3 regions of the Rossellomorea sp. GAMAL-10_SWC genome follow, and region 3 is predicted to be linked to each of the others. Evidence: a T-box and tRNA genes for the amino acid it is inferred to sense, from the RefSeq annotation. Region 3 holds a T-box; the other regions hold tRNA genes.
What was found. A T-box is a leader RNA that pairs with one kind of tRNA and senses whether it is charged. The one in region 3 lies ahead of lysS (lysine--tRNA ligase), so its partner is inferred to be a tRNA-Lys.
Positions count from the first base shown of each region.

Region 1: it encodes a tRNA-Lys, which carries the amino acid that the T-box ahead of lysS (lysine--tRNA ligase) is inferred to sense. The anticodon was not compared.
Region 2: it encodes a tRNA-Lys, which carries the amino acid that the T-box ahead of lysS (lysine--tRNA ligase) is inferred to sense. The anticodon was not compared.

Region 1 is NZ_CP144911.1:4,255,845-4,266,606, forward strand. Features, by position in the region: gene V5E38_RS20670 (CtsR family transcriptional regulator) at 1-415, opposite strand, end outside; rRNA gene rrf (5S ribosomal RNA) at 829-944, opposite strand; rRNA gene V5E38_RS20680 (23S ribosomal RNA) at 1,000-3,937, opposite strand; tRNA gene V5E38_RS20685 (tRNA-Ala) at 4,018-4,093, opposite strand; tRNA gene V5E38_RS20690 (tRNA-Ile) at 4,114-4,190, opposite strand; rRNA gene V5E38_RS20695 (16S ribosomal RNA) at 4,283-5,832, opposite strand; tRNA gene V5E38_RS20700 (tRNA-Ala) at 5,915-5,990, opposite strand; tRNA gene V5E38_RS20705 (tRNA-Pro) at 6,000-6,076, opposite strand; tRNA gene V5E38_RS20710 (tRNA-Arg) at 6,082-6,158, opposite strand; tRNA gene V5E38_RS20715 (tRNA-Leu) at 6,169-6,255, opposite strand; tRNA gene V5E38_RS20720 (tRNA-Gly) at 6,264-6,338, opposite strand; tRNA gene V5E38_RS20725 (tRNA-Leu) at 6,368-6,450, opposite strand; tRNA gene V5E38_RS20730 (tRNA-Lys) at 6,472-6,547, opposite strand; tRNA gene V5E38_RS20735 (tRNA-Thr) at 6,555-6,627, opposite strand; tRNA gene V5E38_RS20740 (tRNA-Val) at 6,631-6,706, opposite strand; rRNA gene rrf (5S ribosomal RNA) at 6,712-6,827, opposite strand; rRNA gene V5E38_RS20750 (23S ribosomal RNA) at 6,947-9,884, opposite strand; rRNA gene V5E38_RS20755 (16S ribosomal RNA) at 10,038-10,762, opposite strand, start outside.
Region 2 is NZ_CP144911.1:4,130,756-4,141,517, forward strand. Features, by position in the region: gene cls (cardiolipin synthase) at 1-534, shown strand, start outside; gene V5E38_RS19935 (M15 family metallopeptidase) at 652-1,470, shown strand; gene V5E38_RS19940 (GntR family transcriptional regulator) at 1,547-2,275, opposite strand; gene frlD (carbohydrate kinase family protein) at 2,336-3,118, opposite strand; gene V5E38_RS19950 (SIS domain-containing protein) at 3,182-4,195, opposite strand; gene V5E38_RS19955 (amino acid permease) at 4,298-5,662, opposite strand; gene V5E38_RS19960 (sugar phosphate isomerase/epimerase family protein) at 5,686-6,507, opposite strand; tRNA gene V5E38_RS19965 (tRNA-Leu) at 6,914-6,996, opposite strand; tRNA gene V5E38_RS19970 (tRNA-Lys) at 7,010-7,082, opposite strand; tRNA gene V5E38_RS19975 (tRNA-Gln) at 7,205-7,279, opposite strand; tRNA gene V5E38_RS19980 (tRNA-Gln) at 7,545-7,619, opposite strand; tRNA gene V5E38_RS19985 (tRNA-Asp) at 8,159-8,234, opposite strand; tRNA gene V5E38_RS19990 (tRNA-Val) at 8,247-8,322, opposite strand; tRNA gene V5E38_RS19995 (tRNA-Glu) at 8,333-8,407, opposite strand; tRNA gene V5E38_RS20000 (tRNA-Ser) at 8,415-8,505, opposite strand; tRNA gene V5E38_RS20005 (tRNA-Asn) at 8,513-8,587, opposite strand; gene V5E38_RS20010 (SprT family zinc-dependent metalloprotease) at 8,671-9,123, opposite strand; gene cmpA (cortex morphogenetic protein CmpA) at 9,425-9,535, shown strand; partial or broken gene V5E38_RS20020 (helix-hairpin-helix domain-containing protein) at 9,525-10,762, opposite strand, start outside.
Region 3 is NZ_CP144911.1:2,140,715-2,151,476, reverse strand. Features, by position in the region: gene V5E38_RS10430 (exodeoxyribonuclease III) at 966-1,730, shown strand; gene V5E38_RS10425 (NUDIX hydrolase) at 1,882-2,499, shown strand; gene V5E38_RS10420 (serine hydrolase domain-containing protein) at 2,673-3,608, shown strand; gene V5E38_RS10415 (rhomboid family intramembrane serine protease) at 3,843-4,460, shown strand; gene V5E38_RS10410 (EAL domain-containing protein) at 4,795-5,016, shown strand; gene V5E38_RS10405 (hypothetical protein) at 5,021-5,221, shown strand; gene V5E38_RS10400 (GGDEF domain-containing protein) at 5,218-5,532, shown strand; gene V5E38_RS10395 (hypothetical protein) at 5,568-6,077, opposite strand; gene V5E38_RS10390 (hypothetical protein) at 6,228-6,380, shown strand; gene lysS (lysine--tRNA ligase) at 6,445-8,013, opposite strand; T-box leader at 8,085-8,356, opposite strand; gene V5E38_RS10380 (DUF6944 family repetitive protein) at 8,464-9,132, shown strand; gene V5E38_RS10375 (DegV family protein) at 9,670-10,533, shown strand; gene V5E38_RS10370 (DUF3243 domain-containing protein) at 10,689-10,762, shown strand, end outside.

The sequences.
Region 1 (10,762 bases), 2.1 Mb from region 3:
TTAACTCATCTCGATAAGGTAAATTAACCATTATTACTGAACGATCTAATACACTTAACATCATTTTTGCTTCTCGCCCAGTAATTACATTTTTTTCAAGTAGTAGACGAATATAGTCCTCTGAGCTAGACTGTGCAATATTATTAGTAAAACTACTTAATATTTGATCAATCACGCTTGCTTTATCATGAAATTGCACTTTAATAATTCTAATATACCCGCCGCCACCACGTTTACTTTCTACTACATATCCTCTTTCTAATGTGAATCTAGTATTAATTACATAATTTATTTGAGAAGGTACACAATCAAATTTATTCGCTATTTCACTTCTTTTTATCTCGACATAATCTTTATCGGATATGTCAAAGTAGTGCATTAGATATTGTTCAATAATATCTGATATATTCTTCATCTATTTACCACCTTTACTGACTTTGACTATCTTTGACTATTATTATATTCCTTTCATGAAAAATTTCAACTATTATCTCTTTACCATTTTTTCCAAACGATACAGCTCTTAATCTTTTTACCTTTAAGAATTGTATAAATTGAATTGGTAGCCTAGAAGAAAAATTGACGTATTTTTCAATTTTGGGTATTAAATATAAGTGCTATATCCTCTCTGTCTTTACCTAAAGGCTCGCCAATCGGCGATTTTTCTTTATCAGTATATATATATATATGTTATACAATTCTTTTAAGAAGCTTTTTTTCCTTTTTACTTTTATTAAAAAAATTATTAACTTGCTCTATTTCGTTTGTTCATTTGAGCATTTTTAGATAACAAAAAAAACATCAGCCTAATAGCTGATGTTTTTGGTTACCAGGCGACGTTCTACTCTCACAGGGGGAAACCCCCAACTACCATCGACGCAAAAGAGCTTAACTGCCGTGTTCGGTATGGGAACGGGTGTGACCTCTTTGCCATAATCACCTGATTTATAGAGTTGTACTTCGTACCCTCAAAACTAGATAATGTCATTATCAAACTTGTTAGTTAAGTCCTCGACCGATTAGTATCAGTCAGCTCCACGTGTCACCACGCTTCCACCTCTGACCTATCAACCTGATCGTCTCTCAGGGGTCTTACTAGCTTAACGCTATGGGAAATCTCATCTTGAGGGGGGCTTCATGCTTAGATGCTTTCAGCACTTATCCCTTCCACACATAGCTACCCAGCCATGCTCTTGGCAGAACAACTGGTACACCAGCGGTGTGTCCATCCCGGTCCTCTCGTACTAAGGACAGCTCCTCTCAAATTTCCTGCGCCCACGACGGATAGGGACCGAACTGTCTCACGACGTTCTGAACCCAGCTCGCGTACCGCTTTAATGGGCGAACAGCCCAACCCTTGGGACCGACTACAGCCCCAGGATGCGATGAGCCGACATCGAGGTGCCAAACCTCCCCGTCGATGTGGACTCTTGGGGGAGATAAGCCTGTTATCCCCGGGGTAGCTTTTATCCGTTGAGCGATGGCCCTTCCATGCGGAACCACCGGATCACTAAGCCCGACTTTCGTCCCTGCTCGACTTGTAGGTCTCGCAGTCAAGCTCCCTTATGCCTTTACACTCTTCGAATGATTTCCAACCATTCTGAGGGAACCTTTGGGCGCCTCCGTTACTCTTTAGGAGGCGACCGCCCCAGTCAAACTGCCCACCTGACACTGTCTCCGAGCCGGATCACGGCTCTAGGTTAGAATTTCAATACAGCCAGGGTAGTATCCCACCGACGCCTCCACCGAAGCTAGCGCTCCGGCTTCTCAGGCTCCTACCTATCCTGTACAAGCTGTACCAAAATTCAATATCAAGCTGCAGTAAAGCTCCACGGGGTCTTTCCGTCCTGTCGCGGGTAACCTGCATCTTCACAGGTACTATAATTTCACCGAGTCTATGGTTGAGACAGTGCCCAAATCGTTACGCCTTTCGTGCGGGTCGGAACTTACCCGACAAGGAATTTCGCTACCTTAGGACCGTTATAGTTACGGCCGCCGTTTACTGGGGCTTCAATTCAGAGCTTCTCCCGTAAGGGATAACCCCTCCTCTTAACCTTCCAGCACCGGGCAGGCGTCAGCCCCTATACTTCGCCTTGCGGCTTCGCAGAGACCTGTGTTTTTGCTAAACAGTCGCTTGGGCCTTTTCACTGCGGCTCTCCCGGGCATACACCCAAAAGAGCACCCCTTCTCCCGAAGTTACGGGGTCATTTTGCCGAGTTCCTTAACCATAGTTCTCTCGCTCACCTTAGGATTCTCTCCTCGCCTACCTGTGTCGGTTTGCGGTACAGGCACCTATTTCCTCGCTAGAAGCTTTTCTTGGCAGCGTAGAATCAGGAACTTCGGTACTATATTTCCCTCGCCATCACAACTCAGCCTTATGATGTGCGGATTTGCCTACACATCAGCCTAATTGCTTGGACGCGCATATCCAGCAGCGCGCTTACCCTATCTTTCTGCGTCCCTCCATTGCTCAAACGGAAATGAGGTGGTACAGGAATATCAACCTGTTGTCCATCGCCTACGCCTGTCGGCCTCGGCTTAGGTCCTGACTAACCCTGGGAGGACGAGCCTTCCCCAGGAAACCTTAGGCATACGGTGGACGGGATTCTCACCCGTCTTTCGCTACTCATACCGGCATTCTCACTTCTAAGCGCTCCACCAGTCCTTACGATCTAGCTTCAACGCCCTTAGAACGCTCCCCTACCACTGATACCATACGGTATCAATCCGCAGCTTCGGTGATACGTTTAGCCCCGTTACATTTTCGGCGCAGAGTCACTCGACCAGTGAGCTATTACGCACTCTTTAAATGGTGGCTGCTTCTAAGCCAACATCCTGGTTGTCTAAGCAACTCCACATCCTTTTCCACTTAACGTATACTTTGGGACCTTAGCTGGCGGTCTGGGCTGTTTCCCTCTTGACCACGGATCTTATCACTCGTAGTCTGACTCCTATGGATAAGTCATTGGCATTCGGAGTTTGACTGAATTCGGTAACCCGTTGGGGGCCCCTAGTCCAATCAGTGCTCTACCTCCAAGACTCTAACACATAAGGCTAGCCCTAAAGCTATTTCGGGGAGAACCAGCTATCTCCGAGTTCGATTGGAATTTCTCCGCTACCCACACCTCATCCCCGCACTTTTCAACGTGCGTGGGTTCGGACCTCCATTCAGTGTTACCTGAACTTCATCCTGGACATGGGTAGATCACTCGGTTTCGGGTCTACGACCACGTACTATATCGCCCTATTCAGACTCGCTTTCGCTGCGGCTCCGTCTCTTCAACTTAACCTTGCACGGGATCGTAACTCGCCGGTTCATTCTACAAAAGGCACGCCATCACTCGTTAACGAGCTCTGACTATTTGTAAGCACACGGTTTCAGGTTCTCTTTCACTCCCCTTCCGGGGTGCTTTTCACCTTTCCCTCACGGTACTGGTTCACTATCGGTCACTAGGTAGTATTTAGCCTTGGGAGATGGTCCTCCCAGATTCCGACGGAATTTCACGTGTTCCGCCGTACTCAGGATCCACTCAAGAGGGAACGAGGTTTCAACTACAGGGTTTTTACCTTCTTTGACGGACCTTTCCAGGTCGCTTCATTTACCCCGTTCCTTTGTAACTCCGTATAGAGTGTCCTACAACCCCAAGAGGCAAGCCTCTTGGTTTGGGCTATCTTCCGTTTCGCTCGCCGCTACTCAGGAAATCGCTATTGCTTTCTATTCCTCCAGGTACTTAGATGTTTCAGTTCCCTGGGTCTGTCCTCAGTACCCTATGTATTCAGGTAAAGATACTACTCCATTACGAGTAGTGGGTTTCCCCATTCGGAAATCTCCGGATCAAAGCTTACTTACAGCTCCCCGAAGCATATCGGTGTTAGTCCCGTCCTTCATCGACTCCTAGTGCCAAGGCATCCACCGTGCGCCCTTTCTAACTTAACTAATTTTTAAAACTAATTGAATTAAACTTACGCAGTTTAATGAATGACATTATCTAGTTTTCAAGGTACAAAATAAAAAAATGGTGGAGCCTAGCGGGATCGAACCGCTGACCTCCTGCGTGCAAGGCAGGCGCTCTCCCAGCTGAGCTAAGGCCCCATTATTATATTAAAAAGATATGGTGGGCCTAAATGGACTCGAACCATCGACCTCACGCTTATCAGGCGTGCGCTCTAACCAGCTGAGCTATAGGCCCATATCTATAATAGAAGGATAATCCTTCAAAACTAAACAAAACAATGAAGAAACATTTCATACATGAACCAACGGTTCATGATGTCTCCATAGAAAGGAGGTGATCCAGCCGCACCTTCCGATACGGCTACCTTGTTACGACTTCACCCCAATCATCTGTCCCACCTTAGGCGGCTGGCCCCTAAAAGGTTACCCCACCGACTTCGGGTGTTACAAACTCTCGTGGTGTGACGGGCGGTGTGTACAAGGCCCGGGAACGTATTCACCGCGGCATGCTGATCCGCGATTACTAGTGATTCCGGCTTCATGTAGGCGAGTTGCAGCCTACAATCCGAACTGAGAATAGTTTTATGGGATTAGCTCCACCTCGCGGTCTTGCAACCCTTTGTACTATCCATTGTAGCACGTGTGTAGCCCAGGTCATAAGGGGCATGATGATTTGACGTCATCCCCACCTTCCTCCGGTTTGTCACCGGCAGTCACCTTAGAGTGCCCAACCAAATGCTGGCAACTAAGATCAAGGGTTGCGCTCGTTGCGGGACTTAACCCAACATCTCACGACACGAGCTGACGACAACCATGCACCACCTGTCACTCTGTCCCCGAAGGGAAAGCCCTATCTCTAGGGTTGTCAGAGGATGTCAAGACCTGGTAAGGTTCTTCGCGTTGCTTCGAATTAAACCACATGCTCCACCACTTGTGCGGGCCCCCGTCAATTCCTTTGAGTTTCAGTCTTGCGACCGTACTCCCCAGGCGGAGTGCTTAATGCGTTAACTTCAGCACTAAAGGGCGGAAACCCTCTAACACTTAGCACTCATCGTTTACAGCGTGGACTACCAGGGTATCTAATCCTGTTTGCTCCCCACGCTTTCGCGCCTCAGCGTCAGTTACAGACCAGAAAGTCGCCTTCGCCACTGGTGTTCCTCCAAATCTCTACGCATTTCACCGCTACACTTGGAATTCCACTTTCCTCTTCTGCACTCAAGTTTCCCAGTTTCCAATGACCCTCCCCGGTTGAGCCGGGGGCTTTCACATCAGACTTAAGAAACCGCCTGCGCGCGCTTTACGCCCAATAATTCCGGACAACGCTTGCCACCTACGTATTACCGCGGCTGCTGGCACGTAGTTAGCCGTGGCTTTCTGGTTAGGTACCGTCAAGGTGCCAGCTTATTCAACTAGCACTTATTCTTCCCTAACAACAGAGCTTTACGACCCGAAGGCCTTCATCGCTCACGCGGCGTTGCTCCGTCAGACTTTCGTCCATTGCGGAAGATTCCCTACTGCTGCCTCCCGTAGGAGTCTGGGCCGTGTCTCAGTCCCAGTGTGGCCGATCACCCTCTCAGGTCGGCTACGCATCGTCGCCTTGGTGAGCCGTTACCTCACCAACTAGCTAATGCGCCGCGGGCCCATCTATAAGTGATAGCCGAGGCCATCTTTCAATAAAGGAACAGGAGTTCCTTTATGTCATCCGGTATTAGCTCCGGTTTCCCGAAGTTATCCCAGTCTTACAGGTAGGTTGCCCACGTGTTACTCACCCGTCCGCCGCTAACTAACGGGAGCAAGCTCCCATTAGTCCGCTCGACTTGCATGTATTAGGCACGCCGCCAGCGTTCGTCCTGAGCCAGGATCAAACTCTCCATAAAAGTTAAGTTTAAATCTTGTATTGCTCAAAAAACTAATAATTGACGTTTACTTCATGTTTTGTTTAGTTTTCAAAGATCATCTTGGTGGAGCCTAGCGGGATCGAACCGCTGACCTCCTGCGTGCAAGGCAGGCGCTCTCCCAGCTGAGCTAAGGCCCCTTATTGAAATGGTCGGGAAGACAGGATTTGAACCTGCGACCCCCTGGTCCCAAACCAGGTGCTCTACCAAGCTGAGCCACTTCCCGTAATATGGCGCGCCCGAAAGGACTCGAACCCATAACCTTTTGATCCGTAGTCAAACGCTCTATCCAATTGAGCTACGGGCGCATATTATAAATGGTACCGAGGGCCGGACTCGAACCGGCACGGGGTCAACCCCCGCAGGATTTTAAGTCCTGTGTGTCTGCCATTCCACCACCCCGGCAGCATATGTGGAGCGGAAGACGGGGCTCGAACCCGCGACCCCAACCTTGGCAAGGTTGTATTCTACCACTGAACTACTTCCGCGTATACTGCTTATAACTTATAAATTTAAATGGTGCGGGTGAAGGGACTCGAACCCCCACACCGAAGTACTAGATCCTAAGTCTAGCGCGTCTGCCAATTCCGCCACACCCGCAAATATTCTCTTTTGAGAAAATGGTGAGCCATGAAGGATTCGAACCTTCGACCCTCTGATTAAAAGTCAGATGCTCTACCTACTGAGCTAATGGCTCAAAAGAGTGCCGACTAGAGGACTTGAACCCCCAACCTACTGATTACAAGTCAGTTGCTCTACCAATTGAGCTAAGTCGGCATATGGTGGAGGATGACGGGCTCGAACCGCCGACCCCCTGCTTGTAAGGCAGGTGCTCTCCCAGCTGAGCTAATCCTCCATCAAACCAAGCGACGTTCTACTCTCACAGGGGGAAACCCCCAACTACCATCGACGCAAAAGAGCTTAACTGCCGTGTTCGGTATGGGAACGGGTGTGACCTCTTCGCTATCATCACTTGATTCATTTTCTTTAGGACATTAATTATTATATCAAAATATCAGTCAAAGTCAATAACTTTTTTAATATTTTTTTATAAAACTTATACCCTCAAAACTAGATAATGTCATTATCAAACTTGTTAGTTAAGTCCTCGACCGATTAGTATCAGTCAGCTCCACGTGTCACCACGCTTCCACCTCTGACCTATCAACCTGATCGTCTCTCAGGGGTCTTACTAGCTTAACGCTATGGGAAATCTCATCTTGAGGGGGGCTTCATGCTTAGATGCTTTCAGCACTTATCCCTTCCACACATAGCTACCCAGCCATGCTCTTGGCAGAACAACTGGTACACCAGCGGTGTGTCCATCCCGGTCCTCTCGTACTAAGGACAGCTCCTCTCAAATTTCCTGCGCCCACGACGGATAGGGACCGAACTGTCTCACGACGTTCTGAACCCAGCTCGCGTACCGCTTTAATGGGCGAACAGCCCAACCCTTGGGACCGACTACAGCCCCAGGATGCGATGAGCCGACATCGAGGTGCCAAACCTCCCCGTCGATGTGGACTCTTGGGGGAGATAAGCCTGTTATCCCCGGGGTAGCTTTTATCCGTTGAGCGATGGCCCTTCCATGCGGAACCACCGGATCACTAAGCCCGACTTTCGTCCCTGCTCGACTTGTAGGTCTCGCAGTCAAGCTCCCTTATGCCTTTACACTCTTCGAATGATTTCCAACCATTCTGAGGGAACCTTTGGGCGCCTCCGTTACTCTTTAGGAGGCGACCGCCCCAGTCAAACTGCCCACCTGACACTGTCTCCGAGCCGGATCACGGCTCTAGGTTAGAATTTCAATACAGCCAGGGTAGTATCCCACCGACGCCTCCACCGAAGCTAGCGCTCCGGCTTCTCAGGCTCCTACCTATCCTGTACAAGCTGTACCAAAATTCAATATCAAGCTGCAGTAAAGCTCCACGGGGTCTTTCCGTCCTGTCGCGGGTAACCTGCATCTTCACAGGTACTATAATTTCACCGAGTCTATGGTTGAGACAGTGCCCAAATCGTTACGCCTTTCGTGCGGGTCGGAACTTACCCGACAAGGAATTTCGCTACCTTAGGACCGTTATAGTTACGGCCGCCGTTTACTGGGGCTTCAATTCAGAGCTTCTCCCGTAAGGGATAACCCCTCCTCTTAACCTTCCAGCACCGGGCAGGCGTCAGCCCCTATACTTCGCCTTGCGGCTTCGCAGAGACCTGTGTTTTTGCTAAACAGTCGCTTGGGCCTTTTCACTGCGGCTCTCCCGGGCATACACCCAAAAGAGCACCCCTTCTCCCGAAGTTACGGGGTCATTTTGCCGAGTTCCTTAACCATAGTTCTCTCGCTCACCTTAGGATTCTCTCCTCGCCTACCTGTGTCGGTTTGCGGTACAGGCACCTATTTCCTCGCTAGAAGCTTTTCTTGGCAGCGTAGAATCAGGAACTTCGGTACTATATTTCCCTCGCCATCACAACTCAGCCTTATGATGTGCGGATTTGCCTACACATCAGCCTAATTGCTTGGACGCGCATATCCAGCAGCGCGCTTACCCTATCTTTCTGCGTCCCTCCATTGCTCAAACGGAAATGAGGTGGTACAGGAATATCAACCTGTTGTCCATCGCCTACGCCTGTCGGCCTCGGCTTAGGTCCTGACTAACCCTGGGAGGACGAGCCTTCCCCAGGAAACCTTAGGCATACGGTGGACGGGATTCTCACCCGTCTTTCGCTACTCATACCGGCATTCTCACTTCTAAGCGCTCCACCAGTCCTTACGATCTAGCTTCAACGCCCTTAGAACGCTCCCCTACCACTGATACCATACGGTATCAATCCGCAGCTTCGGTGATACGTTTAGCCCCGTTACATTTTCGGCGCAGAGTCACTCGACCAGTGAGCTATTACGCACTCTTTAAATGGTGGCTGCTTCTAAGCCAACATCCTGGTTGTCTAAGCAACTCCACATCCTTTTCCACTTAACGTATACTTTGGGACCTTAGCTGGCGGTCTGGGCTGTTTCCCTCTTGACCACGGATCTTATCACTCGTAGTCTGACTCCTATGGATAAGTCATTGGCATTCGGAGTTTGACTGAATTCGGTAACCCGTTGGGGGCCCCTAGTCCAATCAGTGCTCTACCTCCAAGACTCTAACACATAAGGCTAGCCCTAAAGCTATTTCGGGGAGAACCAGCTATCTCCGAGTTCGATTGGAATTTCTCCGCTACCCACACCTCATCCCCGCACTTTTCAACGTGCGTGGGTTCGGACCTCCATTCAGTGTTACCTGAACTTCATCCTGGACATGGGTAGATCACTCGGTTTCGGGTCTACGACCACGTACTATATCGCCCTATTCAGACTCGCTTTCGCTGCGGCTCCGTCTCTTCAACTTAACCTTGCACGGGATCGTAACTCGCCGGTTCATTCTACAAAAGGCACGCCATCACTCGTTAACGAGCTCTGACTATTTGTAAGCACACGGTTTCAGGTTCTCTTTCACTCCCCTTCCGGGGTGCTTTTCACCTTTCCCTCACGGTACTGGTTCACTATCGGTCACTAGGTAGTATTTAGCCTTGGGAGATGGTCCTCCCAGATTCCGACGGAATTTCACGTGTTCCGCCGTACTCAGGATCCACTCAAGAGGGAACGAGGTTTCAACTACAGGGTTTTTACCTTCTTTGACGGACCTTTCCAGGTCGCTTCATTTACCCCGTTCCTTTGTAACTCCGTATAGAGTGTCCTACAACCCCAAGAGGCAAGCCTCTTGGTTTGGGCTATCTTCCGTTTCGCTCGCCGCTACTCAGGAAATCGCTATTGCTTTCTATTCCTCCAGGTACTTAGATGTTTCAGTTCCCTGGGTCTGTCCTCAGTACCCTATGTATTCAGGTAAAGATACTACTCCATTACGAGTAGTGGGTTTCCCCATTCGGAAATCTCCGGATCAAAGCTTACTTACAGCTCCCCGAAGCATATCGGTGTTAGTCCCGTCCTTCATCGACTCCTAGTGCCAAGGCATCCACCGTGCGCCCTTTCTAACTTAACTAATTTTAAAACTAATTGGATTAAACTTACGCAGTTTAATGAATGACATTATCTAGTTTTCAAGGTACAAAGTTGAGAGTGAACTCTCAAAACTAAACAAAACAATGAAGAAACATTTTCATACATGAACCATCGGTTCATGATGTCTCCATAGAAAGGAGGTGATCCAGCCGCACCTTCCGATACGGCTACCTTGTTACGACTTCACCCCAATCATCTGTCCCACCTTAGGCGGCTGGCCCCTAAAAGGTTACCCCACCGACTTCGGGTGTTACAAACTCTCGTGGTGTGACGGGCGGTGTGTACAAGGCCCGGGAACGTATTCACCGCGGCATGCTGATCCGCGATTACTAGTGATTCCGGCTTCATGTAGGCGAGTTGCAGCCTACAATCCGAACTGAGAATAGTTTTATGGGATTAGCTCCACCTCGCGGTCTTGCAACCCTTTGTACTATCCATTGTAGCACGTGTGTAGCCCAGGTCATAAGGGGCATGATGATTTGACGTCATCCCCACCTTCCTCCGGTTTGTCACCGGCAGTCACCTTAGAGTGCCCAACTAAATGCTGGCAACTAAGATCAAGGGTTGCGCTCGTTGCGGGACTTAACCCAACATCTCACGACACGAGCTGACGACAACCATGCACCACCTGTCACTCTGTCCCCGAAGGGAAAGCCCTATCTCTAGGGTTGTCAGAGGATGTCAAGACCTGGTAAGGTTCTTCGCGTTGCTTCGAATTAAACCACATGCTCCACCACTTGTGCGGGCCCCCGTCAATTCCTTTGAGTTTCAGTCTTGCGACCGTACTCCCCAGGCGGAGTGCTTAATGCGTTAACTTCAGCACTAAAGGGCGGAAACCCTCTAACACTTAGCACTCAT
Region 2 (10,762 bases), 2.0 Mb from region 3:
ATAGTTGCAAGTGGACCAAATTCAGAGACAGAACACTTAAAAAACATGTATGTTAAGTTAATTATGTCTGCCAAAAAATGTGTTTATATTCAAACACCGTATTTTATTCCAGATACAAGCATTATGGACGCATGCAAAATCGCAATTTTATCCGGTATCGATGTAAGAATAATGATTCCAAGTAAACCTGATCACCCATTCGTGTATTGGGCATCTCTATCGTACGCTGGAGAACTTTTATCGTATGGGGCAAAAATATTACTTTACGAGAATGGTTTTTTACATGCTAAAACAATCGTTGTTGATCATGAAGTAGCTTCGGTAGGAACTACGAATATTGATACACGTAGCTTTAAATTAAATTTTGAAATAAACGCAATTACCTATTCAGAAGAAAAAGCTTCTGAGCTACAAAATCTTTTTTTACTTGATAGTAAACATAGTAGTGAGCTTACAATTGAAAAATATCAAGAGCGATCAGTCATAATCAAGTTAAAAGAAGCAATCTCTCGCCTCTTATCTCCAATATTGTAAATAAAAACATTACTTAACGGTAATGTTTTTTATTTTATCTTATAGTTTCAAATTGAAAGGTAATGTGAGCTTTTCTGTAGAATAATCGTTATTGTTAAAAGTAAAGAAGGTGAAATTATGAGAATTATTAAGAAAATATTTGTAGTTTTTATAACTCTTTCAATCCTATCGATAAGTTTCTTTACAAATCCAACTTCTACATATGCAGCAAATAAAGTTTATACTGTAACTGCAAATAAATTAAACGTCCGTAGTGGGCCTAGTACATCATATAAGTTGATTGGTTCAGTTAATAAAGGCCAACTTTTAATGGTTATTAAAAAACACTCCAATGGATGGTATAAAATTAAGTTTAAAAAATCAACAGGATTTATAAATGGAGAATATGTGACGGCGGAGTTCACTAATGTTAAATCATTAGATAAAAGTATTATTGTTGACTTGAAATATAACACAACTAATAACTTTACTGGCAAACGTATTTATAATTTTAGTCAAGCAATACTTAGGACAAGCACAGCAAAAAAGTTAGCAAAAGCAAACGTAATCCTTAAAGAACAAGGATATACTATTAAAGTTTGGGATGCTTATCGTCCTTTATCTGCACAACAAACACTTTGGAACGCATATCCTAATTCGAATTATGTAGCTAAACCTGATCCTAAAAATATCCGTGGACACCAACTTGGCGCAACGGTAGATATTACAATATGTACTTTAGATGGAATAGAAGTACATATGCAATCTAAATTCGATGATTTTTCTTCACGAGCATCTCGAAGTTATAAACGAAGCAGTGAACAGGAAAAGAATTATCAAATTATGGATAAGGCAATGAGACAAGTAGGTTTTGTAGGCTATTCTAAAGAATGGTGGCATTACTCAGATAATAATCAAAAATTTAAAGCTATCCAGGTAATTCCTGCAAATTATTAATGCAAAAACTCACTTTTAAATAATAAAAGTGAGTTTTTTTATAAAAATATGTATTCTATTTAAAATAGAATTATCTCTATTTTGTGCGATGAACGGTTAAGGTTACTTTACTTGTTTCACACATAAATGTTGAAAGGTGGACAGGTTCCTCATTTGAATCATAGGCTATTTTTAGGATTTTAAAGAGATTGGCTCCTATATCGCATTCAAGGTAATTAGCATATACTTTTGTCGCACCGATTACGTCGATAATTTTATCGTTGCTTAGGATTTCCGTATTATAGTCCTTTGAGAGTACTTTATATGTGGATTCATCTGTTGCAATTTTCTTTTCCAAATCAGGAAAACGAATTAGTGAGTAATGTGCAATATCATAAAAAAGTGGACGGTCGTTCACATACATAAGTCGCTCAAGCTCTAGCACGCGACTTCCTTCTCCAACTTTAAGATGTTCTGCAACATCCTTTGATGCAGGGATGACTTCACTTCTAAGGATTCGGGAATTTGGAATCATCCCTAGTTGGTGGCTAAACTCCGAGAATCCGCTTACAGATAGCAGTTCATTATTAAACTTATTCGAAGCTACAAATGTCCCCCTGCGTGGTATGCGTGTTAATGTACCATCCTTCACTAATTCCTCAATAGCCTTTCGAATAGTGATTCGACTGACATTATACGTTTCACAAAGCTCAGCTTCTGTGGGAATCTGTTGATCTGGTTTATATTTCCCTTGTTGAATATCATTCTGTAGCATTTGCCTAATCTGCATATAGAGAGGCTGTGGGGTTGAAGAATTTAGGTTCATAATTTTCATCCTATCCGTCAATGTTTTTCAACATTATTATACACTGCCGACTAGTCATCGTCACCATGCACCTAAATATCCAATTGTTTTTGTAGCCGTTTTAGTCCCCAATTCCAAACACTGTTGGATCGAATGGCCCTGTAAAGTACCAAAAAGAAAACCAGCTATGAAAGAATCTCCTGCTCCCATCGTATCTACTACATTATCTTCCAATACTCCAAATTGATAAAAATGTTTCCCGTCGAAAGCTAAAGATCCATTTTCTCCAAGCGTAGCAACAGCAACCTTGGAACCTTTTGTTTTTACCTCCTTTAAAAATCCCCTGATATATTCATCATCTTTTTTATAAGAAAAAAAGGAATAGTCCACATAACTAGGTAGTTTCTTTACTAAATCGTGCTCTAACTGGTCTGAAAAATCAAATGCAGTAAGTAAGCCTTTTTGTTTAAAAAGTGGATAATACTCCTCAACATGTCCCCATATACCAGCGTGGACGAGTTGATGGGTTTGAATAAACTCCAGTTCTTCATCAGTTAATGTGAACTGTGCCATTACTCCTTCATCGTAATCTCCAAAATGACGGTCATTATTAACCAATTCAACATAGGTAACCGCTGTTTTTCCTATCTTTTTAGAAATAAACGATGTATCGACACCCTTACTTTGAATTGACTTAATCATTTGTTCACCATAGGAATCACTTCCAACCCACCCGATATACGAAGAGTCCGCCCCTAACTCCTTTAAATAGACAGCAACATTTACCGGATTTCCTCCAGGATACACTTTCTCGTTTGTAAGATAGACATCCATACAGTTATCGCCGACTGTAACAATTCTCATCTAATCCCAACCTTCTTTTTATTCTAAGAAACGAGCACTACTATGTAGTGCCCACTAAATATTTTAATATTCTACTTTGCGGTAGTATCTTCTTAGGTCTAATGAGTGGTTTCTTTCCTTTTCCAGGTAAACACTGATTCGACTTAAGACCGCCCAGTTAACGCTAACAGAAAAATGTTTTCTAAATTCCTCACTAATGCCTTGCAATTCAAAGTCCTTTGTATCAATAACAGTTAATTGATTTGTAACTTTTTCAGCAAATCTTTCAACACGATCCATCAATGGTCTTGTTTCATCTTCTCCTTTAAGTAAAATAACACTAGTATCTTCAACAACTAGCTCAAGCGTACCATGGAAAAACTCTGCTGCATGGATGGACTTTGCATGAATCCATTGCATTTCCTCCAAAATACACATTGCGTATGAATAAGTGTTACCCCACAAGTTACCTGAGCCCACCATCATATGATAATCTGTATCCTTATGTTTAATAGCAAATTCCTCAGCCTTATTATCAAAGTCTTTTACAGCAGCTAAAATTGCTTGTGGCAACAAGGAAACTTCTTTTGTGAACTGTTCATATTGCGGAAATTCATTGTTATTATACATGAAGCGAAATACTACCATGTACAACAACATAAAGAACGTATCAAAGGAATGCTTTTCCGAGCCGGTTGTAATACAGTAATCTACTACCTGGGTTAATGGAGTATTTGGCTCCGCTACTAATGCAATTGTAGTAGCTCCTCTTTCTTTACAAAACTCTGCTGCTGCAACAGTTTCTTGTGTTGTCCCTGAAACTGAGGTGAAAATACATACTGAATCCTTTGAAAAATGCTTATTGTTCATGACCATAAACTCCGCCGCGATTTCGGCATGTACATTGATCGTTGAGTTTGATTCTAAAATATATTTATAAGGATACATCATTGCAATCGTTCCGCCAGCACCAATCAGGAAAAGATTGCTGTAACCTTTTTGACAGATTGAATCGACGATATCCTCAATTTTACTTCTAAATGCAAGTCCTTCTTTTTCTACAAGTTTTAAAAATAACGCTTCATCAAATTTTAACATGGTTAGATCCCCCTAAATTATATTTGTTATGTCTTGTATTATAATTAAATATAACAAATAAAGCAAGATTTTTCAAAAAATTAAAAAGCTAGTAAAAGAACACTAGCTTCCTGAAATAATTGAATTCTTCTCTAGATTACCGCCATTTTTCTTATTCGGCCCGTACCGTTTTTCCCAGTAAAAGTAAACAGGTAGTCCGGTAACGATAACAATGAATGCAGCTACCATCCCTTGCCATGGAGCCCAAGTAAACGTACCCCAAGCAAGCCAAGAAGCTCCAATAATTGCTAAAATCGTCGTTAGTCTCCACATTGGCATCCTGTAAATCGGGTTATAGTCCTCTCTCTTACGGCATTTATAAACCGCTACAAAATCCAAAATATTAATCACTAATTGAATTAATGTGAAATAGCCTAGTAAAGTCGTTAAATTAGTTGCAAAAACTAGAATACATGCATAGGTAACTTGAACAATAATTGAAAAACTTGGTGTTTCATACTTTGGATGGACACGACCAAAACGTTGGAAAAACAGCCCGTCCTTCGCCATCGCGTATTCTAACCTAGGTTGAAACATGATACAGGAACTTAGTGATCCTAAAATAACTATAATTGCAGTAATCGCAACAAACGAAGAAGCAATATGAGATAGTCCTGGTATATACTTAACCGCATCAGAAACAGCTGCGCTAGAACCTATCAATTTACTAAAAGGCATTAATCCAATTACGCAGACTGCTAGCAAAGTATATAAGATTAATACAATAAAGACAGAGCTAATTAGAGCACGCGGTAGCGTTTTTCCAGGATTTTTAAATTCACCTGCCATAAAACAAATAGCGGCCATACCTGTGTATGCCCAGGTTGTTGCAGAGACACCACCGATTAGACTCGTTTTTACAACTTCTCCATGAGGCGTATAGGAGAAGTTCCCCGGGTGCATATACATTAAACCTAGAACAATAACAATAATGAACGGAATGATTTTCACGGCGGTAATAATTACTTGAAAAAGCCCGCCCTCTTTTACACTACGATAATGAATTGAAGTTATGATTAAAATGATCGCAACCCCTAACAACTTACCAGCAACTCCTGAGAAGAATGGGAAAAAGCTTGCCAAGTATGAAACTACTGCTAGAGCCATAATCGAAATAGATGGTGGATCAAGTGCCCAGAATGTTGCCCATCCATATAAAAAGGCTAAAGGTCTCCAGCCTGCTTTATTCAAATAAACGTAACCGCTTCCATTTTCAGGGTAAGCAGTTGATAATTCCGCAAGAACCATTACTTGCGGAATAGCGATAATACCGCCAATAATCCAAGCTAAAATAGAAATAGAAGGGGTTCCCGCTGCTTTTGCTACATCACCAGACGAGACAAAGATACCTGATCCTACAGTCGTACCAACTGCAATTGCTAATGCCGACCAAAATCCAAGCTTTCGTGTAAGCGTAATATTACTCATAAAGGCTCCTCCAAATTTTTAGATTATACAATTCCTAATTCATTTAGTTTTACTAAGGATTTTTTAACAGCATCTAGTGGATTTTGATAGTAAGTTGACCCCATAATTTCAAGAGTGCATGCCCCATCGTATTGGTGCTTTTGAATGCTTTTTACATATTCTCTCCATTGTAAATGACCATCATCTAAAGCAAGATGAGAATCTGTCTTGCGATCACCATCTATTAAATGGAAATGACATAACTCAGGAAGCAATAAAAAATAATCATCCGGTGTTTCACCAGCCAGGTTCATTGCAACAGTATCAATCATCCCTTTTAAATAAGGGGACTTTATTTCGTCAATCATTCTCTTTAATTCCCACGTATTAATAATTAAATTAGATTCGAATTTTGTTAACGGTTCGAGTGCAAGAGTGATACCCTCCTGCTCTGCCACCTTTGTAATTTGATATATTGATTCACTTGCATATTTCCACGATTCTTCTTTTGTTAGGGAGAAGTCACCGATCCCTGAAGTAATTACCATCTTATCCGTCTCCAATTCCACAGCAGAGTGAATATTTTCAATAAAATAATCAATACTCGTTTTTCGCCAATTCAGATCTGAAGCAGCAAGATTGTAAGGATAAATGCATTGTTCTGGCGTATAGCAGACTATTTCCATACTTCTAGCTTTAATTTCTTTCTTTATCTCTCTCAAATTGCAAAGCAAATTTCTATACACATAGAGATGTGGTTCACCAGCCCATAATTCAATGCTACTGATGCCTAATCGGTCCATACAATCCAAAAAATATTGGATCGGAAAATGCTTGAATGTAATATTCATCCCTGCTATTTTCATTGATTACCTCCTTTCACTTAAAGTCATTTCATTTGTTATGCTTTGTATTATAATCAAGAATAACATAAAATACAATAAATTTTTAAAATTTTTAATATTCATTTTAAAGTCTTACAAATTCTAGTACCGTAACCAACTGATTTATAAATGTCATACAATTTTTAAACACAAAAAAGGCCTCTACATCACGTAGAAGCCTTATTTCTTTTTATATAATTTGATGCACAATATTTTAAAATTGTATTCTACTATCAAGATAGCACATCTAACACTTTAAAATTCAATAAAAAAGATGTTACCGAAAACATCAGTAACATCTTACAATTTTATCTAATATGGAGTAAAAAGGAGTACGGCCTTTAATTCCAAAAAATAATTAATTTTTGAAAACCCTTGAAAACACTGATGCGGCCGAGAGGACTTGAACCTCCACGGAGAAACCTCCACTAGGCCCTCAACCTAGCGCGTCTGCCATTCCGCCACGACCGCGAATAAACAAAAGTGAGCCATGAAGGATTCGAACCTTCGACCCTCTGATTAAAAGTCAGATGCTCTACCTACTGAGCTAATGGCTCGTAATAATTAAAAGTAATTATAACTAAATACAATATATCTTTAAACCAACTTACTGTCTACACGATCGCATCTAAGATAAAAGCAATCCCCTTACCTTAAACATATTAATAAAAAACTAAAATGGCTGGGCTACCTGGATTCGAACCAGGGCATGACGGAATCAAAATCCGTTGCCTTACCGCTTGGCTATAGCCCAATGATATTACATCATGAATCAACTTCTCCGAGTAACCTTCATGAACCCGCACCGCAGGATTTTTTTTATGTTGTTTTGCTTCTACTTCTAGAATTAACTCCTCAAGATAAAAAACAATCCGACAACTTCGAAATTCATCTTTATCTAGAGTGCGAGTATGCTACATGAACCTACACCGCAGGATTTTTTTTATGTTGTATTGTTAATACCTCTCGAATTACTCCTCAAGATAAAAAACAATCCGACATCCTTACAAAAAAACAAATGGCTGGGCTACCTGGATTCGAACCAGGGCATGACGGAATCAAAATCCGTTGCCTTACCGCTTGGCTATAGCCCAATGAACTAGCTGCATGATCTACTTCCCCGAGTATGCTACATGAACCTACACCGCAGGATTTTTTTTATGTTGAAATGTTTTAACCTCTCGAATTTACTCCTCAAGATAAAAACAATCCGACATTTCAATATACTTCTTTGCTAAGTACGAGTAACCTACATGAACCTACACCGCAGGATTTTTTTTATGTTGAAATGTTTTAACCTCTCGAATTTACTCCTCAAGATAAAAACAATCCGACATTTCAATATACTTCTTTACTAAGTACGAGTAACCTTCATGAACCTACACCGCAGGATTTTTTTTATATTGAAATGTTTTAACCTCTCGAATTTACTCCTCAAGATAAAAACAATCCGACATTTCAAAATATTTATTATAAAATAGAAATTAACTCTATAACCCTAACAATAGAATCTGTAGAAGCTTATTGTTCAACTTTGGATCTAACTCTCAAAATAGAAAGGCTAACTCCAAAAACCCACTCTTACTATTTTTCTCCAAATAAAGAAAAAAATACTACAATTTGTAGTAAATAATGGCGGTCCCGACCGGGATCGAACCGGCGATCTCCTGCGTGACAGGCAGGCATGTTAACCGCTACACCACGGGACCATATGTAATTAATGGTGGAGGATGACGGGCTCGAACCGCCGACCCCCTGCTTGTAAGGCAGGTGCTCTCCCAGCTGAGCTAATCCTCCAGGATAAAAATGGTGACCCGTACGGGACTCGAACCCGTGTTACCGCCGTGAAAGGGCGGTGTCTTAACCGCTTGACCAACGGGCCTTATATATGGCAGAGAAGAAGGGATTCGAACCCTCGCACCGCGTAAACGATCTACACCCTTAGCAGGGGCGCCCCTTGAGCCACTTGGGTACTTCTCTATAATAATGGCTCCGCAGGTAGGGTTCGAACCTACGACCACTCGGTTAACAGCCGAGTGCTCTACCACTGAGCTACTGCGGAAAAATACTAATCTTTTCATCAATTGCTAAAACGTGATGACAAGTATTAATATAAACTAAATGCCTATTAGATGTCAACACTATTTATAATAGTTTTAATGGACTTTTGCATGATCCACATACATAGCGGCTTATGTCCACTTTTCTTTTTCTTAAGAAAGCTTGCCCACACCCTGAACATCTATATTTATACTTATAAGAATGCGTTCTTTTTTTTATTGAGTTTAGTGGTTTACAATACCTAGGTGCACCTACCTTTTTTAATAGCTCTTTAAAATCTCTATCTTCGTGCTTATATCCTTTCTTCATAATATGAAGATGATAATGACATAGCTCGTGTAATATGATCCCCTTTAACTCTCCAATTCCGTGTTCTTCATAATAAAACTTATTTAATTCGATATTACTTGTCTTTAATAAATACCTACCACCAGTTGTCCTCAATCTAGTATTGAAAGAAGCTTGGTGGAGAAATGGTCGATCGAAATAAGTGATTGATAGTTCTTCAACTAGTTTTTGTATCTCCTCATTATCCATTTATGAATCGCCATCCTTTTTTCTTCTTTATTATACTGAACAACTCACAAATTCTTGGGTATGCGCATACATTAAACTTACAAATGAGAATTTCAAAAGATCTTATTAGTACGATTTATGCTAAATGGGCTGCTCTTAGTAAATCTCTCTACAACGGCGTAATTTTTACTATCAAAATGAACAATACAGTTATCCTTTTAATACAGTGTATCGGAAGGTTACCCCTCACTCATTTATTTCATCGCCCATCCTCAAAAAAAGATGGGCGAAGATTTTTAAGTTGGAGGTTTTCATCATGGTAATGCCTAGTTGGCTTAAAACTCAAATGCAAAAAGCATTTTATGAAAAAAACCGTTATCAAATTAAATTATTGAATCAATGTTGGTTTTATTATCAAAAAATTAAGCTTTGACGATTTCTTTCGATTCAATTGGTAACATAGATAAACCTACTCTTTGTTTCTTTTGGTCTACTTCAGCAATCCATACTTTTACTACCTGACCAACCGATACAACATCAAGAGGATGCTTAATAAATTTGCTACTTATTCTAGAAATATGAACAAGGCCATCATTCTTTAGCCCGATATCAACAAACGCACCAAAATCGACTACGTTTCTTACTGTTCCTTCAAGTTCCATTCCTATTTTTAGGTCTTCAATTTGAAGAACATCTTGGCGAAGGATTGGTGCTGCTAATTCATCTCGTAAATCTCTTTCAGGTTGCATTAATGATGCTAAAATATCTTTTAGAGTAATTTCACCAATATCTAGTTGTTCTGATACTTCTTTTAAATTAATCGTTTTTAACTGTTCTTTCAATTCATTTGAACCAATTTGGCTCGTTGAGAAATTTAATTGCTTTAATAATTTTTTTACTTGTACGTAGCTCTCCGGGTGAATACTTGTACGGTCTAAAGGCTCATCTCCTTCAAGAACACGTAAAAATCCAATACATTGCTCATATGTTTTAGCGCCTAATCTCGGTATTGTTTTAAGCTCTTTTCGGTTTGTAATTTTCCCTTTTTCATCACGGTAATTAACAATATTTTTCGCTACTGTTTTGGACAAACCTGATACGTATTGAAGTAGTGAAACTGATGCTGTATTTACATTTACACCAACTTGGTTAACAGATGTTTCAACGACAAATGATAATGATTCATTTAAGCTCTTTTGAGATACATCGTGTTGATATAATCCTACCCCAACAGATTTCGGATCAATTTTTACTAGTTCTGCTAACGGATCTTGTAGTCGTCTTGCAATTGATACTGCGCTCCGCTCCTCAACTTGGAAATCTGGGAACTCTTCTCTTGCTAGCTCAGATGCTGAATAAACACTTGCGCCAGCTTCATTTACGATTACATAGTAAGTATTATTTTTCATTTCTTTTAAAATTCCAGATATAAACAGCTCTGTTTCTCTCGAAGCCGTACCATTTCCAATTGCGATCATTTCTATTTTAAATTTGATAAGAATATCTTTAATTTTTGTAATTGCTTGTTCTCTTTTATTTCTTTGAACCTCTTCTTTTTCTCCTCTGAAAGGATGAGGATAAATCACATCTATTTTGAGCACTTTGCCTGTCTCATCTACTACTGCTAATTTACAACCTGTACGAAATGCCGGATCTACTC
Region 3 (10,762 bases):
ACCAAAGAATACCACCTAACCATCTGCCATAAAAAAGTAGATGGTTTTTTTCTATGCAATCTAATTTGTAATCTATTATTATATGCAGCACAATCAGTGTTCATGATAAAATAAACTTATTATGCTTTTTGATGAGGTGATATAAGTATGGACGAATCAGAAAAAATAATAGTTGCTATATATACTAGGGTATCATCTAGCTCGGAGGATCAACTTAATTGATTAGAAAACCAACAAAAGTATTACACAGAATACTGTAGAGATAAGGGATATGATGATAAGGGGTATGACTTAGTCAATATGTATGTGAGAAGTAAGTGGAACTAATATGATAAAGCGTACTGGTTTTCAAAATTAGTACGCGTTAGTCACCTTCAAGTGAAAACCAAAACATTCACTAATAATCTATAAAGATGTTAGCCGATTTAGCAGGAGTACAAGAGTTATAGATAGTAGATCTGTTAATGGTAGAGGCAAGAAAAACTCAACTAATATTTTTAGTGATAAATTAGTATGTGGTCACTGTGGAAAAGGGTAAATCGAGAGTAGTAATAGGAAGTATGGACGGAAGCTACGTGTTTTACGCTTGTGGACAACGTAGGAGACTGGGGACATGTCAGAATAAATCATGATGTTGTAAAGATTAAAGCTGAGATAAATAAATTAAATGAAACAATTCATAACATAAATAAGTCGTCTACCCAAAAAGTATTCAGTATTGAAGAAATATAACGTTTTTTTAGTGTATCACGATTGACAATGAGGATTTAAAAATAGAATTTAACTTCGATAAAATTTTACCAGGTCAGTCTACAGTCAAAGATACATTAATTGATCTCTTAGATAAATTTAAGTCAGCATCAGATGAATATAAAAGCGTATTGGACAAGGTGTAAATAAGTATTGCTTATTTATCGTTCATCATTAGTAAAACTGAAACCTAAACGTAAATTGGAGAAAAAAGTATGAAATTAATATCATGGAATGTAAACGGAATAAGAGCATGTGTACAAAAGGGATTTTTAGATTATTTTAATGAACAAAAAGCAGATCTATTTTGTATACAAGAAACGAAGTGCCAAGAAGATCAAATAACTCTGGAATTAGACGGTTATTATCAATTTTGGCATTCTGCAGTAAGAAAGGGTTATTCTGGTACTGCAATTTTTACGAAACATAAACCATTAAATGTTAGTTTTGGATTTAATGGTAAAGAAGAAGATCAAGAAGGAAGAGTATTAACCTTAGAATTCGAGAAATTTTATATGGTAAATGTTTATACGCCAAATTCTCAGCGAGACTTAGCTAGATTACCAATAAGATTAAAATGGGAAGATGATTTTAAAAGCTACTTAAATAAGCTCGATGAACAAAAACCTGTCATCTTATGTGGAGACTTAAATGTCGCACATAATGAAATCGATTTGGCAAATCCAAAATCAAATCGCACGAATTCTGGCTTTACGGAAGAAGAACGTGGTAAAATGACAGCATTATTAGAAAGTGGTTTTACTGACAGCTTTCGATTTTTAAATCCAACTAAAGAAAGTTCATATAGTTGGTGGTCTTATATGGCAAAGGTCCGAGAACGAAATATTGGATGGCGTATTGATTATTTTATTATTTCAAATAGATTACAAAATGAATTAATAAATTCAGAAATTCACTCTCACATTATGGGAAGTGATCATTGTCCCGTTGTTTTAACGATGGAAAATTCGATCATTTAATTTTAGAAAAAAGCTCTAAGGTTTTAGAGCTTTCTTTTTTTATATAGGCATTTAGTAAGTCAACGAGAAGCAATTATGCGTAAACTAACTTTAGGACAAAGTATAGATTGTTAAGAAGACTACCTATAAGTAGAAAAGGAAGTGGATTCCTATGAGTATAAAATGGTTAGAATGGGCACAGAGAATCCAAGCAATTTCTCAAGCAGGATTGACCTTTACGAAGGATGTTTTTGATAAAGAAAGGTATGAAGAACTAAGACATATAAGTGCTGATATTTTAAATCATTATTCAGAATTACAAATTGATGAAATCGAAGGATTGTTTCGCAATGAACGGGGGTATCCCACACCAAAGCTTGATGTTAGAGGTGTCGTTTTTAGGAACGGTAAAATATTATTAGTAAAAGAAAAGCTAGAAAATAAATGGTCTTTACCAGGTGGTTTTTGTGACGTTGGATTATCAGCTTCAGAAAATGTAGTAAAAGAAATATTTGAAGAATCAGGCTATAAAGTTGAAGTGAAAAAACTATTAGCAGTATTAGACATGACAAAGCACGACCATCCACCTCATTCATATCACTACTACAAATTATTTATACAATGTGAAATTGTTGGTGGTAATCCCTCAATTGGAACAGAAACAAGTGATATTGATTTCTTTGATCAAGAGCATTTACCAGAGCTTTCTCTCAATCGAAATACTGCTCCTCAATTAGATTTAATGTTTGAATATTATCGAAATCCTAATAAAGAAACTTGTTTTGATTAAAGATCATTTTAAAAATAGATAAGATGTTAAAAAATCATTTTAGAGTTGCTAGCGCAGCTCGATTTTGTTTTAAAGGGGACAAAATATTAAAAATGATTGAATGAATGAAATATATACATATTTGGAATTAAAATAGAAGGAACTTACTAACTCAACTCAAAAGGAGAAATGATTTGAAAACCAATTTTATGGATTATGTAAAATTCGAAAATGAATTAAAAAAAGAACGCATTTCTACTTGTCTTATTTATCAAAATGGAGAAATTAAATATAATTTTTATAAAAATTCAAAAAGCGAAACAAAACTATTCAAAATTAATTCTGTTACGAAAAGTGTTTTATCGATGTTAATAGGAATTGTCATTGATAAAGGATTTATAGAAAGTGTTGATGTACCAATTACTAAATTTTTTCCAAATATTGAATCGAAAAAAAGAGACATTACGATCGAACATTTGCTCACTATGACAGCTGGATATGATTGGCAAGAGTGGGGAGAATGGGGTGGGCGTCCATTTCCAATGATTAATAGTAAAGACTGGATCCAATATGTACTAGAAAAAGAAATGGTTAATAAACCAGGTGAAAAAATGATTTATGATTCTGGAGCATCTCAAGTACTTAGTGCAATTATTCAGATGGTAACGAATGAAAAACTTTCTACTTTCGCAAAACGAATGTTATTTGATCCTTTAGGTATAAAAGAGTTTATTTGGCACGAAGATTCAAAAGGAATTAATATTGGGGGATTTGGCTTAAGTTTAACGACAGATGATCTACTAAAGCTTGGGATCTTAATGATGCAAAAAGGAAAATGGAATAATACACAAATTATTTCAAGTGAGTGGATTGAAAAATCAACAAAAGCGAAGTACCATACATATCCGCATGTTGGTTCATATGCCTATCATTGGTGGGTGCTTGAAAATAATGAGTTAAAGGATCTTGATTCAACGATCTATTTTGCCATGGGATATGGAGGTCAATTCATCTTTATTTCACCAAAAAATCAATTCGTAGCTGTTTTTACAAGTGCAAAATATATTAATACTTCTACCCCATTAAAAATCATTCAAAAATACTATCCTTTACTATTAACAAATGAATAGGACTTAAAATGGGAGTAAAGGTGGATACGTAAACCAAGGATTAATAATCCTGTATTGCCTACTCTTTTATATAATCTTTTTAAAATACCCTTAATCCTATAATTCCTATTCCTACCTCTAAATTTTGTATGATTTTTTTATTTGAGAATAGGAGTTTACGGAAAAATGTCGAATTAAGTAATTAGAATATATAAATAACAACTTGATAATAGCTCCAAGAAGGGATGAAGATTGATGTTTTTGGTGACAGAAGACTTCAAAACGTTTATTAGGAAATATCCAATCACAACAATTATGGTTGGTTTATGTACTATCTTAGCGATTATTACGACATTTTTAGGTGGGTATACGATTGAAAATATCATCAATTTAGGTGGTTATGAGCACGAATTAGTAAAACAAGGTGAAATATGGAGACTTTTTACTTATGCATTTATGCACGGAAGCTACGCTCATTTTTTTATGAATATGACTTTTATGATTATTTTAGGTAGACCTTTAGAAAGAGCGTTAGGTTCAGTTAAATTTTTATTATTTTATTTATTATCGGTTATTCTTACTGGACTTATTATTAATTTTAACTATTCGCCTAATACAGTTGAGACAGGGGCATCCGGTGTAGGCTATGCTTTTTTAGGAATGTATTTATTTATTACCGTATTTAGAAAAAATATGCTCTTTTCTGATGATCGTAAGTTTGTCATAACATTTTTAGGAATTGGATTACTATCCTCATTAATTATCCCGTCGACAAGTTTAACTGGTCACTTGGCAGGTATGATCATCGGTTTTATGATTACTCCTCTTTTATTAAAAAAGGGTGCACGGTTTCAAAACTCTGTTAATGTTTAGTGTACATATTGAGAATAAGTTTTAACATTAGAAATATTTTTCAAAACAAACCTAGTTCGGATTGAACTAGGTTTGTTTTGGTTTGGATTTAGTTGATAGTTAACGTTAGTTATAGTTAATTTCCATTTTTTTGACGTTGAGAAACGTAAATATAAAAGTTAAAATAACCTTAAGTTAATTATCCTAAGATAATAATTAAGTATGAATATATAACCAGAAAGGTGTTGTAAATGCAGAAAAACTTGAGAAGACACAAAAAATTCTCGTTCTATGCACTTTCATATTACTTCTTGTTCGGTATTATTTAGATTATTATGTGAATTACTTTAATTGAATATTATTTTGGGAAAATCGATTTGAGTATCTCAATCTTAAAAGGTTTCATTTTCGACTTTCAATTGATGATTTTGGAACAGGCTATTCTTCTTTTAGTTATTTACAACAATTTCCATTTGATAAATTAAAAATAGATAATGCATTTATTGATGATATTAATGTCTCTCTAAACTCTATATTATATTTTAACTACTTCAACTATGCTTACGATTTATGGTAAAAGAATGGATGCTGAAAAAAAAATAAAGGTATTAGTAAATGATTTAGAATGCAAGAAAACCGAGCTAGAAGATCTTTCATTAAAAGATCCTTTAACGGGAGCATTAAATCGAAGAGGACTACACGACTTGATTCTATCTGATTTAGAAAAAACAACTGAAACTGAATTAAACTGCTCATTTTTGATTTTTGAATTAAAGAATTGATTCGTTCGAATGATTATTTAGGGCGATGGGGTGGAGAAGAATTTTTAATCGTATTACCAAATACACCGTTTAATCAATCGAAAGAAACAGCTGAAAGACTTAGATGTGCGATTGAGAAACACGAATTTCATTATGAAAGTCAAATCATACACGTAACAATGACGTTTGGACTATCGAAATTTAATCTACAAAAAGGTGTAGTTGAGAGTATTAATCGCGCTGATAAGGCTATGTATGCAGGAAAACAAAACGGGAAAAATTGTGTTATTTGTTACGAAGATTTGAACGGTGAAACACCTTCTAGATTATAGAAGGTGTTTCTTTTGGTAGAGTGCTCATTTTTAATTTAAATATCATATAGATCTATAATCCTGTCTGCTGTTTGACGGTTTCTACATAATTTGTAGAGATCATTAAAAAATCGTTCAACTTCATTAGGAGTGCTCGGAATTGGTATATCTACTTGAAGAGAACCAAATACTTGTTTGAAATAGGATTTTCGTTCAGCGTTTTTACCGTCCCGTTTCAATGGATTATAATTCCAAACTAGCGAAAATTGTCCATCTTGCTCACGAATTTCTCTTATTTCTGCAACTGTTGTAGATTTATTTTCAACATATATGACTAAATAAAAATTGTCATTACGATGCCAGTCGATTAATAGTAAATAATAGCTTTCTTCCTCGACTTTACTTAAATGAAAGGCTGAAACAATTGGTTTACCGTTTGTCCATTGTTGAAAATTTTGTAATGTATTGAAAGTTGTTGGTATTTCTTCAATATTAAATAAAAAATTATTTGAAGCCATCCAATTTTTAATCTGATTTGAAATACTGATTGCAAATTCTTTTTTCATCTTCTACCTCAACAATTAATTAAGTCCTTTTCATTATCATATCATCAAAATCAGACTATTAAAATTCCTCCTTGTAATAATCTACCATCTATAAGTTAAAGTCCAATTACTCATATTATTAATGATGATTTAACTAAGGAGGATTTTATAATGGCAAGAGGTAAAAGCTTTAATCATAAGAAAAAAGGTCATGAACCAACTCATCCAAAAGGATCACTAGTCGCTCCTGAAGACCGTAAACATGAAGATCGAGAAGAAGATTATATTGTGACAGAAGAAGCATTTAAAAATCGTATTCAATAGAAATAGATAAAAATGGGACTCAGATTTTAAAAATCTGAGTCTCATTTTTATTTTTGCCCTTATATTAACCTTTGTTGAAGTTAAATAAATGGATTAACTGATTTTTATTCACTGCTTGAAACAACAATGGAATAGGTGGCCCACTTGTTCTATTTAAAACAAGCTGATAGATCATTGTGAAAAAAGATTTTTGATTTGCTTTCATTATTTTTTTATCGTCATGATAACAAATCGAGTATAATTCTTTCATTAATTCAGTTTGATTTTGGAGCTCGGTATTTAATAGATAGTCACATAAATTTTTCAACCAATATTGCTGTTCTTCAGTTAAAGAGTGATAAAATTCAAAAGCCTGTTTTTCATTTATTATAATATTTTTTTGTTGATTGTATTTTTTAATCCAATATTCAGCCAACTGACTAATTTTCTGTATTTCAATGGATGAGTAAGTTTCTCCATTATTAACAAATATGTCTTTTAAAAGATCTATATTGTAATTAACGAGAGGCAGAATGCTAGCTACATGATTAAACTTTGGATATTTTTTATCAATTTTGCCGTTATGTGCAAATTCGACCGATTGGCAAATATCTAAATCGAGTAAAGATTGATCAATATAATTTGATTGATACCGTTCAAATTCTGAATAGTTTTTAATCACGTCTTCATCTAGACCAATCTTAAATGGTGCTGTTGGTTTATATTTAGCAAACATAAAGAGAATCACTTCGGGTAAATAGATTTGCATTAACTCAGCTGGGGTTATTAAATAACCAGAGGAGCTCGACATTTTTTGATTTTGACCTTTTATGCTAATAAACTCATAAGGTGTATAATGAGGTGCATCATAGTCAAATATAGCTTTAGCAATTTCTTTTGAAACATTGTAACTCCCGGTTTCAGATGAATGATCTCTTCCACCAGGTTCGAAAACCACATCTTCTTTCATCCACCTCATTGCCCAATCAATTTTCCAGTTTAATTTAATATTGTTTGAAACTTCTACAGATAATTGATTTGAAAATCCACAACGGCATGTATAATCTAAAGTTTTGCTTTCCTTATTATATTGAGTTATTGAAGGATCATCTTTCTCACAATTTTCACAGTACAGAGTAATAGGGTAAAAATCATTACGTTCTTGTTCAGTTGGAACACTTGTTTTGAACTTCATTAAAATATCATAAATTTCTTTTCTTTTTTCAATAGCATATATTATGTCTTCATTGTATCTACCGGATTTGTATTCTTTACTTTGATAAATAAACTCAACCTGAATTCCTAGTTCAGTTAAGGAATTTTCAAATTCCTTTTCAAAGTGTTCAGCGAATGTTGAGTGACAACCAAATGGGTCAGGAATATTTGAATAAGCTTTCCCTATAAAACGATGATAAGTTGGATCAATATTATTTGGGACCTTCCTAAAACGATCAAAATCATCCCAAGAAAAGATAAATCTTGTTTTCTTACCTAAATTATTTAAAGCTTTCACAACAAAATAAGTTGTAATGATCTCACGAAAATTTCCAATATGAACCGATCCGGATGGACTTATGCCAGATGCACATACATAAGTTTCTTTATTTGGATATTTTTCAATTAATTCATTTGCGATTTTATATGCCCAGTGCATGTTTTCACCTCAAAATTATTTTTATTTAACTATTGCAAATAAAAAAACTCCCACCCCCAAGATTTAATCATCTTGAGGACGAGAGTTTGTAAACTTCGTGGTACCACCCCAGTTTATTGATATGTTACCATACCAACCTTATTTAGGTACGGCACGAATGCTTATACCCTATCTCTATAACGGGAGAACCCGTCGTACCATCCCTAAAGTGAACTAGTGAACTTTAGTTCCATACGAAGCTCCAAGTCTTTTTTCATAAAGTCTATTATTACTCCTTTTTCAGCACACAGGAGTTCTCTGTAAATAATTTTAACTTTACTACTTTTCTCTTCATAGCTTTTAAATTTCGAAATATTAATTGTTATTATATTAATCAAAACAATATTAATTGTCAATTAAATTTAAAGTTGAATAAACTAGTTTAAATACTGTTTGAATGGAGGTGCCAAATTGAGGGATTTAGTTGATGATTTACCCCTAATCGGTGCATATTTTTTATTATTAGGTACATCAACGGCTGCAGTTGGTATTTCAAGTACAAAAATCGTAAGTGAAAACTTTGGTAGAAGTTTATTCGCTAAAGGTAATGCAATCGAAGCTTTTGGCAACACCATTCAAGCAATTGGAAGAGAAAAATTATATGAGAGAGCAAAAAAAGAAAATGAAAATGAAATAGAAAAAGAATATGAATTAACAATGATGATTGGTGCTTGGATTCAAGCAGCCGGAAATGCTACAAATACATTTGCAACAAATTTAGAAATTGAAGGAATGGAAAAAGAAGGTATTAGGTTAAACGCGCTAGGAGGTATTATACAATCAATTGGTGCTCAAATTGAAACAACTGGAGCATTGATTGAGGGGACGCAACTAGATAAAATTGAGGCTTATGGCAATCAATTAATCGGTTTAGGAGCTTTAATTGACGGTATTGCTAATGTGGCGTTACTACGTGATAAGACTATATTAGGTAAAGATTTATTACTTGTTGGTAGCTGGGTACAAGTGTTCGGATCCATTTTAATTATTTATGCATTGCGTCAAAAAAGAAGTGAAGATGAAAAAAAACAATTAGAATATCGATATGGCTATTATCCAAATCAACAGTTCGAATGGTAAATTAATAATTTTTTGTGAAGAATATGAAAAAAAGAAGGTATATATTAGTTAATAGCAAATATTATTAGTGAACTACTCCCACCACTTAGCTAACGCTTGAAGTGGGGACTTCTCGATTCCGTGACGAAAGCAACCTTTCATCTCCACGAGCGTTACTTCCCACAGTTCCTGCGGTAGATGTCCAACGAATGGAGGCTCTTTCGTTACCTTAGTTATATTACGAGTGGAAGGGTGACGGGCTTGGTTTTCGCACTATGTCTTATTTGTCCACTCAACCTCTATAACTACTTATCAAAGAACAATTCATAAGAAAATCATAGCATATAACCATATGCTTTTCTATCGAAAAAAGGCAATTCACATCCCACCTACTGTTGGACTAAAATCCTTCACACACTTGAGGAAGGAGACTTCTTGCCCGATTATGTTAAAATTATATTAAACCATTTTGTTTTTCTGTAAAAGCATTTTGTGAGAGAATAGAATTTATGCGTTTAAATAGAATAAACCAATTTTTTGAAACAGAGGTATGATTAGATGAATTTAAAAATTATTACGGATAGTGCGGCTGATTTACCAAAAGAGATCATTGAACAATATAATATTGATGTCATTCCACTACGAGTTTATTCAGAAGATGAAAAAGAATATTTTGATGGTTTAACATTGGATTCAAAGACTTTATTTAATGAAATGCGTAATGGAAAAGTATTTAAAACGTCTCTTCCGTCTTATGAGTATATTTATAATACCTTCGTTAAATATGCAAAAGAAAATACACCATGTATCTATATAGCGTTTTCTTCTGAACTTTCAGGTACATATCAATCTGCAGTAATGGTAAAAAATGAATTTGACGAGGAATTTCCTGATTTTGATTTAGAGATATTTGATACAAAAAGTGCATCAATCGGACAAGGGTTAATTGCTGTTAATGCTGCAAAGCTTGTGATGGAGGGAGCTACAAAAGAAGATGTTGTTATTAATATTAAACATAGCATACAACATATAGAACATATCTTTACAGTGGATGACCTTCAATATTTGGTGCGTGGAGGTCGCTTGAGTAAGGTTGCTGGTTTTGTCGGCAATTTATTAAATATTAAACCGATCTTACACGTTGAAGATGGAAAGTTAATTCCACTTGAAAAAATTAGAGGTTCAAAAAAATTGATAAAAAGAATTCTTGAAATTATGGAATCTAGAGGGACAAATTTATCAACTCAATTAATTGGTATTTCTCACGGTGACGATCAAGAAAAAGCAATTGAAATTAAAAATGCGATGGCAGAGACATTTGGATGTAAGGAATTTGTCATTAATTCAATCGGTTCTGCTATAGGTGCTCATGCAGGGCCTGGTACTTTAGCGATATTTTTTATGAACGAGAATAAAAAATAAAATAACTAAAAGAGCTAATTTTGCAAAATGGTTAGCTCTTTTTATTTAAATTTTCTGATAATATTACCCGGATAATAATTCATACATAATTACTTCATAAAAGGCAAATAGTATTTATGTAATCTTCAACAACTATTATTATGAGGTGAAAAACGATGTCAATTTTAGATAACTGGGATCAATGGAAAGATTTTTTAGGTGATCGTTTAGATGCAACAGGTGAAAAAGG